2 regions of the Bradyrhizobium sp. th-b2 genome follow, and region 1 is predicted to be linked to the other one. Evidence: riboswitches for the same ligand, from Rfam matches in the RefSeq annotation. Region 1 holds a riboswitch; the other holds the start of a gene.

What was found. Region 1 has a riboswitch for glycine ahead of K359_RS52770 (D-amino acid dehydrogenase). Riboswitches for the same ligand answer to the same signal wherever they lie in the genome.
Region 2: another riboswitch for glycine. It lies ahead of gcvT (glycine cleavage system aminomethyltransferase GcvT); the one in region 1 lies ahead of K359_RS52770 (D-amino acid dehydrogenase).

The regions. Positions count from the first base shown of each region.
Region 1 covers NZ_AUGA01000020.1:32,979-37,101, reverse strand. Annotated here, with positions in the region: gene K359_RS0123565 (ArgE/DapE family deacylase) at 1-333, opposite strand, end outside; gene K359_RS52770 (D-amino acid dehydrogenase) at 567-1,874, opposite strand; glycine riboswitch at 1,940-2,055, opposite strand; glycine riboswitch at 2,059-2,165, opposite strand; gene K359_RS0123555 (M20/M25/M40 family metallo-hydrolase) at 2,258-3,388, opposite strand; gene K359_RS0123550 (ABC transporter substrate-binding protein) at 3,654-4,123, shown strand, end outside.
Region 2 covers NZ_AUGA01000051.1:43,792-47,914, forward strand. Annotated here, with positions in the region: gene alaS (alanine--tRNA ligase) at 1-2,213, opposite strand, end outside; glycine riboswitch at 2,416-2,505, shown strand; gene gcvT (glycine cleavage system aminomethyltransferase GcvT) at 2,646-3,791, shown strand; gene gcvH (glycine cleavage system protein GcvH) at 3,812-4,123, shown strand, end outside.

The sequences.
Region 1 (4,123 bases):
GATATGACCTTGCAGGATCAGGCTGCGCCCGCTGCCTTTGCTGTTCTTCGTCGCAACAACCTGCTGCGATCCGGCAAGATCGATGCCGTCCATTGGCGCAGCCTTCGGATGGCTCATCAGGTTGACGTCCGCAAGGCTGAACACATCGACGTCGTAGCGGCGTTTTGCGAACTGCTCGGCCAGCCAAACTTGTTGCGGCGCTTCCTGTCCGCGCAAGCTGCGGAACTGCACCATGCGTGACAGGAACGCGATCTGATCGTCGAAGTTTCGGTCGACGGCCGCGCACAGCTCTGCGGCAATCTGATCCGGCTTGGTCAACGTCTCAATTGTCATGTCGCGCCTTTCGTGGAGCCCTGTGCAGAAGGCTGAGCTTTGACTGTTTTGGAAAGACGGCACGGAGTCGGCGCAATGTCATGCGTGCCCGCCACCCCAATGCGCATTGTCCCCTCCCGCGATGAAGCGCTTTTTCCCATTGTGACGCTAGTTCCTATCACGCGGCGTTTCTCAGCGAATTCCGACTTGGCCATAGGCAAATACGCTCATATTCTTCCTCTTCGGCCGGACAATTAGGGGAAATCTGCGTGAGTGGTCTCGGTCGTATCGACCTGCGACGGCACCATTGAAGGCGTGTCGAGGTCGCTGCAATCATCGATCGCCCCTGCGACCATCTGCGCCGTCGCGGCAGACAGCGTCCAGCCGAGATGACCGTGGCCCGTATTGTAGAACACGCCCGGAATCCGTCCGGCGCGAACCACCGGCATCATGTTCGGCATCATCGGTCGCAGGCCCGCCCATGGCACGATCGTCGACGTGTCGATCCCTGGGAAATGATGTCGCACCCAGTCCACCAGCGGCTGGATCCGGTCGGCGCGAATGTCGCGGTTGAAGCCGTTGAACTCAGCGGTGCCGGCGACGCGGAAGCGGTCGGCGCCGAGCCGGCTGGTGACGATTTTCGCAGCTTCATCGAGCAGGCTGACGGTCGGCGCAGCGTCCCGGCTCTGCGGCGCATCGAGTTGCACGGTGATCGAATAGCCCTTCACCGGATAGACATTGACGCGGTCGTTGAGCATGCCAGCGAAGTAGCGGCTCGCCACCCCGGCGCAGATGACTACACCGTCCGCCTGCAACTCATGCCGCGTCGCGACGTCAGCGTCGTGCGAAGCGGCTTCGTTCCAGCTGATGCGGAAGCCGTCATCGCCGCGCGCGATCGCATCGACATCGGCTTCGTGGATGAAGGCCGCGCCGCGGCGGATGCAGGCGTCGGCGAGCCCGCGGGTGAACTTGTGGATATCGCCGGTTGCATCCGACGGTGTGAAGAAGCCGCCATAGCAGGCCGTCTGCAGCGCGGGCTCGATGGCGCGGATTTCGTCCGCCGTTACCGGCCGGCGGTCGAGCCCGCCTTGCTGCAGCAGCGTGTTGACCCGCAGGCCCGCTTCGAAGCCGGCCTTGTCGTGATAGACGTGCAGGATGCCGCGGCGTTCGAGATCGAAGGCGATGTTCTCGCGCTGTGCGATCGAGAACAGATGTTTGCGCGCCTCGATGGCGAGCCGCGTGGTCTCGATGGTGTTGCTGAGATAGCGGCCGATGTGGCCGACGAACTCGCCGATCCAGGAATATTTGTGCCAGCTCGGCTTCGGATTCATCAGCAGCGGCGCGTCGCTCCTGAGCATCCAGCGCAAACCCTTGAGGATGGTCGCGGCGCTGTTCCAGACTTCGGCGTTGCTGGCGGAAAGCTGTCCGCCATTGGCGAACGAGGTTTCCATCGCGGCGTAGCGATGCCTGTCGAGGACAGTCACCCGGTAGCCGCGTTCGAGCAGGGCATAGGCCGTCGTCACGCCGGTGATGCCGGCGCCAATGATCGCAATGTGAGGCATGGTGGTCTTCAGGCTCCCGTGGGTTAGGTTCGCCGAACCACCGGTGAAACCGGCGTCGGCGCCCCATCTGTCACGGTACCTGAGAGCTTGATCCGCATCGGGCCGAGGCCCAATAGCGAACTATCCCCTTCGGTGGACGTCATGGCCCTTGATGTGTGGCCATGTTCGTCTCTCTCCAGATCGTCCTGACGATACAGTCCTTTTGCCTGAGAGTTTCCGGGGCGGTTGCTCCGTCGGCGCCGAAGCCAACAACACGCATGTTGTCGCTCCGATCTCTCCCGCATCGTCGTGTTGGACGGCCGGACCGTAGGCGAAGCCTGAAAATTGGACAAGGCTAAATTTCGATCCGGCAGTGCCAACGTGTTGTGCAGTGCAAATCGACGTCAGTCCAGCGTCGCCAGCAGCGCCGCCATCAGGCGGCCGCGCTCGGCGAGGCTGTCGACCTCGATATGTTCGTTGAGCGTATGCGCATCGGCGCCGCGAACGCCGAGGCCGTCGAGCGTGGGGATGCCCATCGCGCCGGTAAAGTTGCCGTCCGATCCGCCGCCGGCGCTGCCGTGCGGCAGATCGAGGCCCATCGCCGCCGCGAGGCTCTTTGCCTTTTCATAGAGCACCATGGTGCCGGCATCCGGCTCCCACACCGGGCGGGTGACGCCGCGCGTCACCTTGAAGGTCACGTCGTTGGCGGTGCCCGACAGCGCCAGCATGCGCTCGACGCCGCGGTCGAGATCGGCCTGGCGCTTGGCCATGCTGAGCGCTTCGCCGGTGCAGGTCGTCGCGACGCAATTGACCCATTGGCCGCCATGCACGATGCCGACCGAGAACGTGCAGTCCTCGGTGGTCATGCCGTCGATGGCGATGATCTGCCGCGCCATCTCGCGGATCGCGGAGCGGCCGGACGACAGCGTCGCGCCGGCATGGCTCGGCTTGCCTGTTGCTTCCAGATTGAAGCGCGCGATCGCGTAGCGACCGGTGACGACGCCGTTGTTCGGCCGGCCTGGCTCCGGCACCAGCACATATTTGTTGCGTGCGGCTTCCGCCTCGATGATGTCGCGCGTCGACGGCGTGCCGACCTCTTCATCGGGGGTGAACAGCACCGTGATCGGCAGCGGCGTCGTGAATGCGGCGCGCGCCAATTGTCTGATCGCCTCGACCGACAGATAGTTGCCGCCCTTCATGTCGAAGATGCCGGGCCCGAAGCACTTGTTGCCTTCGCGCCGCCACTTCAGCTTCTCGATGGTGCCAACCGGGTGCACGGTGTCCAGGTGACCGGCGATCAGGATGCCGGGCTGGCCTTGCTTGGGATGAGGAAAACGGGCGCGGACGCAGCCGGCAAAGCCCTGGCGTCCGGCGATGCGTTCGATCGTCGCACCCATGATCGCCATCTCGCGCGCGGCAAGGTCGAGCATGCGTTCGACCGCCGCCGAATCCCAGGTCGGGCTCTCGCATTCCACCCAGCTACGTAGCCCTTGCAGCATCGCTTCGGAATCAAAGGGAAGATTGGCTGGGTTCATCGTTTTTCTCTCTTGTTGTTTTGATCGCGCCGGCATCGCGCGCGCGTTACGAAAATCTCAGCCGACGAATTTGTAAAGCCAAAATCTGGCGCGCGGCCTCATTCGTTTGTGTACGTCCGATCCCGCCCGAAACCGATTGACGCGCATTGCGCTTGGTGCAAGTCTCGATTTCACAAGCCGTACAGCATGTTAGTTCGCCTAAATAACGAACCGCATGCATAACGAATAAGCCGGCTTTGACCAGTTTCACGTCAGGAGAAATTGCATGTTCCCTATCTCGCGTTGGAAGCACCGCACGCTTGCGGCTGCGTTGACGGCGCTTGCACTGTCGTTCGCGCCGCAGGAATTGTCTTTGGCACCGCAGGCGATGGCTGCGGGCAAGACCATCACCGCGGTGATGCACTCGGATCTGCGCGTCATCGATCCGATCATGACCACCGCCTACATCACCCGCGATCATGGCTACATGATCTATGACACGTTGCTGGCGACGGATTCCAACTTCAAGATCCAGCCGCAGATGGCGGACTGGAAGGTGTCCGACGACAAGTTGACCTATACGTTCACGCTGCGCGACGGCCTGAAGTGGCACGACGGCGCGCCGGTCACCGCGGAAGACTGCGTCGCCTCGCTGCAGCGCTGGGGCAAGGTCGACGGCATGGGCCAGAAGCTGATGGACTTCGTCGCGAGCCTGGAGGCGACCGACGCCAAGACCATCACGTTGAAGCTGAAGGA
Region 2 (4,123 bases), on a different contig from region 1:
TCCTCGATCGTGGTGCGCAGCTCGGCCGCCGCGGTCTTGGCCAGCGCCATGGTGTCGTTGGCGTGCTTGCGCGCGTGGTGTCCAGTCAGCGCCTCGATGCGGCGAACGCCTGAGGCCACCGCGCTCTCGCTGGTCACCGAAATCAGGCCGATGTCGCCGGTGCGGCGGACATGGGTGCCGCCGCAGAGCTCGACCGACCAGCCGAGCGCATTCTGGCCGTGCTCGCGGGCACTCTTGCCCATCGAGACGACACGGACCTCGTCACCGTATTTCTCGCCGAACAGTGCGCGCGCACCCGCCTCGCGGGCGTCGTCGACACCCATGACGCGGGTCGTCACCTCGTCATTTTCCAGCACCACGTCGTTGGCGATGTCCTCGACCCGGGAGAGTTCTTCCGGCGTGATCGGCTTCGGATGCACGAAATCGAAGCGCAGGCGATCGGGCGCGACCAGCGAGCCGCGCTGGGCGATGTGATCGCCGAGCACCTGGCGCAGCGCCTCATGCAACAGATGCGTCGCCGAATGGTTCGCTCGGATCGACGAACGCCTGGCGTGGTCGACCTCGAGCTGCAGCGCGGTGCCGACGTTGAGCGTACCCTGCTCCACCGTGCCGACATGCACGAACAGATCGCCGGCCTTCTTCTGCATGTCGGTGACGCGGAATTTGACGCCTTCGCCGGTGAGGATGCCGACGTCGCCGACCTGACCACCTGACTCGGCATAGAACGGCGTCTGGTTCAGCACGATCGCGGCGCTCTCGCCGGCCTTGAGGCCGTCGACCTCGGCACCGTCCTTGACCAGCGCCGTCACTACGCCTTCCGCGCTCTCGGTCTCATACCCGAGGAATTCGGTCGCACCGAGTTTCTCGCGCAGCGGGAACCAGATGTTTTCGGTCGCCGCCTCGCCCGAACCGACCCAGGACGCACGCGCCTTCTCGCGCTGACGGTTCATCGCGTCGGTGAATGAGGCCTGATCGACGCTGATGCCGCGCGACTTCAGCGCGTCCTGCGTCAGGTCCAGCGGGAAGCCGTAGGTGTCGTACAGCGTGAACGCAGTGTCGCCGTCGAACATGTCGCCCTTCTTGAGGCCGGCGCTCTTCTCGTCGAGGATCGACAGGCCACGCACCAGCGTCTTGCGGAAGCGCGTCTCTTCCAGCCGCAGCGTCTCCTCGATCAGCTTCTCGGCGCGCACCAGGTCCGGATAGGCCTGGCCCATCTCGCGGACCAGCGCCCAGACCAGGCGATGCATCAGCGGCTCGCTGGCACCCAGAAGCTGCGCGTGGCGCATCGCGCGGCGCATGATCCGGCGCAGCACGTAGCCGCGGCCCTCGTTCGACGGCAGCACGCCATCGGCAATCAGGAACGCCGACGAGCGCAGATGGTCCGCGATCACCCGGTACGACGCGACGTTCTGCGCGTTCGGCCCATGGCCGAGCGCCGACGCGGCCGCATCGATCAAATGGCGGAACAGATCGGTCTCGAACACGCTCTCGACGCCCTGCAGGATGGCCGCCATGCGTTCCAGCCCCATGCCGGTGTCGATCGAGGGACGCGGCAGCGCCACGCGCTCCTCCTTCGTCACCTGCTCGTACTGCATGAACACCAGGTTCCAGAATTCGAGGAAGCGATCGCCATCCTCCTCCGGGCTGCCCGGAGGTCCGCCCCAGATGTGCTCGCCGCGGTCGATGAAGATCTCGGAGCACGGCCCGCACGGGCCGGTATCGCCCATCGCCCAGAAATTGTCCGAGGTCGGGATGCGGATGATGCGGTCCTCCGAGAAGCCCGCGATCTTCTTCCAATAGCCGGCCGCCTCGTCGTCGGTGTGGTAGACGGTGACGAGCAGCTTGTCCTTCTTCAGCCCGAAATCCTTGGTGATCAGATTCCAGGCGAGCTCGATCGCGCGCTCTTTGAAGTAGTCGCCGAACGAGAAATTGCCCAGCATCTCGAAGAAGGTGAGATGGCGCGCGGTGTAGCCGACATTGTCGAGGTCGTTATGCTTGCCGCCGGCGCGCACGCACTTCTGCGACGTCGTGGCGCGCTGATAGGCGCGCTTTTCGACACCGGTGAAGACGTTCTTGAACTGCACCATGCCGGCATTGGTGAACATCAAGGTCGGGTCGTTGCGCGGAACCAGCGGCGACGACGCCACGATCTCGTGGCCGTTCTCCTTGAAGAAGTTCAGAAATGTCGACCTGATGTCGTTGACGCTGCTCATGTTCATCCAATCGGAAAAAGGGGCCGGCCAGCCGCAAAAAGGCGTCATTTTCCGGCCGAACGCTTTTAGACATTGCCAGCTGCGGTGTCCAGAAACTGTGCAGGCGGATCATGGGCTTGCCGCGGCAGCACAAAGCCCATTGGATAGTTGCTGCAGCTGCGTTGACAGTCTTGGTGGCGCCGTGTTTTCTACCTACCTGTACTTAAGTCACGTCGGGAGAGACCGGCCTTGCGCCGGCGCCGAAGGAGCAACCGCCCCGGAAACTCTCAGGCAAAAGGACCGCGTGACGTCTGACATCTGGAAAGAGGCGCTGGGGTTATCCCCGATGCGTCCGCCGACGGGATAATACTCTCAGGCACAGCGACAGATGGGGCTTTCTGCAGGTTTCTCAAGGGGAAATAGGTCCCCTGCGGGAACCGCGAGGGCCCTGTGATGCTTGCGCGCGAAACTTCCCCGCTGAAACAGACCCCGCTGCACGCGTTGCACCTGGCGCGCGGCGCCAAGATGGTGCCGTTCGCCGGCTATGACATGCCGGTGCAATACACCGCCGGCGTGCTCAAGGAGCACCTGCACACCCGCAAGGAAGCCGGCCTGTTCGACGTGTCGCACATGGGCCAGCTTGTCCTGAAGGCCAAATCCGGCAAGGTCACCGATGCGGCGCTCGCGCTGGAGAAGCTGGTGCCGCAGGACATTGTTGGCATCGCGCCGGGACGGCAGCGCTACGCGCAATTCACCAACGACGACGGCGGGCTGCTCGACGATTTGATGGTCGCGAATTTCGGCGATCATTTGTTCCTGGTGGTCAACGCCGCCTGCAAGGCCGAGGACGAGGCGCATCTGCGCGCGCATCTCTCCGACGCCTGCGAAATCGTGTCGCTGGCCGACCGCGCGCTGATTGCGCTGCAGGGACCGAAAGCCGAATCGGCGCTGGCGAAACTTTGTGCAGATGTCAGTTCGATGAAATTCATGGACGCCGGCCCGCGCCGCGTCGCCGACATCGACTGCTTCGTCTCGCGCTCCGGCTATACCGGCGAGGACGGTTTTGAGATTTCGGTGCCGGCGGACAAGGCCGAAGCCCTGGTCACGGCGTTGCTGGACAATCCCGACGTGCTGCCGATCGGGCTCGGCGCGCGCGACAGCCTGCGGCTCGAAGCCGGGCTCTGCCTCTATGGCCACGATATCGACACCACGACGACGCCAGTCGAAGGCGCGCTGGAATGGTCGGTGCAGAAGGTGCGCCGCAGCGGCGGCGCCCGTGCCGGCGGTTTTCCGGGCGCCGACAAGATCCTCGCCCAATTCGCGCAAGGTGCCTCCCGCCGCCGTGTCGGCTTGAAGCCTGACGGCCGCGCACCGGTGCGCGAAGGTGCAGCCCTGTTTGCCGATCCGACCTCGACCGAGCCAATCGGCAAGGTGACGTCGGGCGGCTTCGGCCCGAGCCTCAATGCGCCGGTTGCGATGGGCTATCTGCCGACCTCGCTTTCCGCGCTCGACACCACCGTTTTCGCCGAAGTGCGCGGCCAGCGGCTGCCGCTGAAAGTCGCCGCCACGCCGTTCGTTCCCAATACCTACAAACGCTAGACGCCAAAGGATCGATCCCCATGACGACGCTGTACACGTCCGACCACGAATGGCTCCGCATCGAGGGCGACGTCGCCACGATCGGGATCACCGACTACGCGCAATCGCAGCTCGGCGACGTCGTGTTCGTCGAATTGCCCAAGGTCGGCCGCAGCCTGAAGAAGGCCGAGGCCGCCGCCGTCGTCGAATCCGTCAAGGCCGCCTCCGATGTCTACGCGCCGATCACCGGCGAGGTGATCGAGGTCAACGAAGAACTCGCGGCCGAGCCCGCGCTGGTCAATTCGGATGCCGGCGGCAAAGCCTGGTTCTTCAAGCTGAAGATATCAGACAAG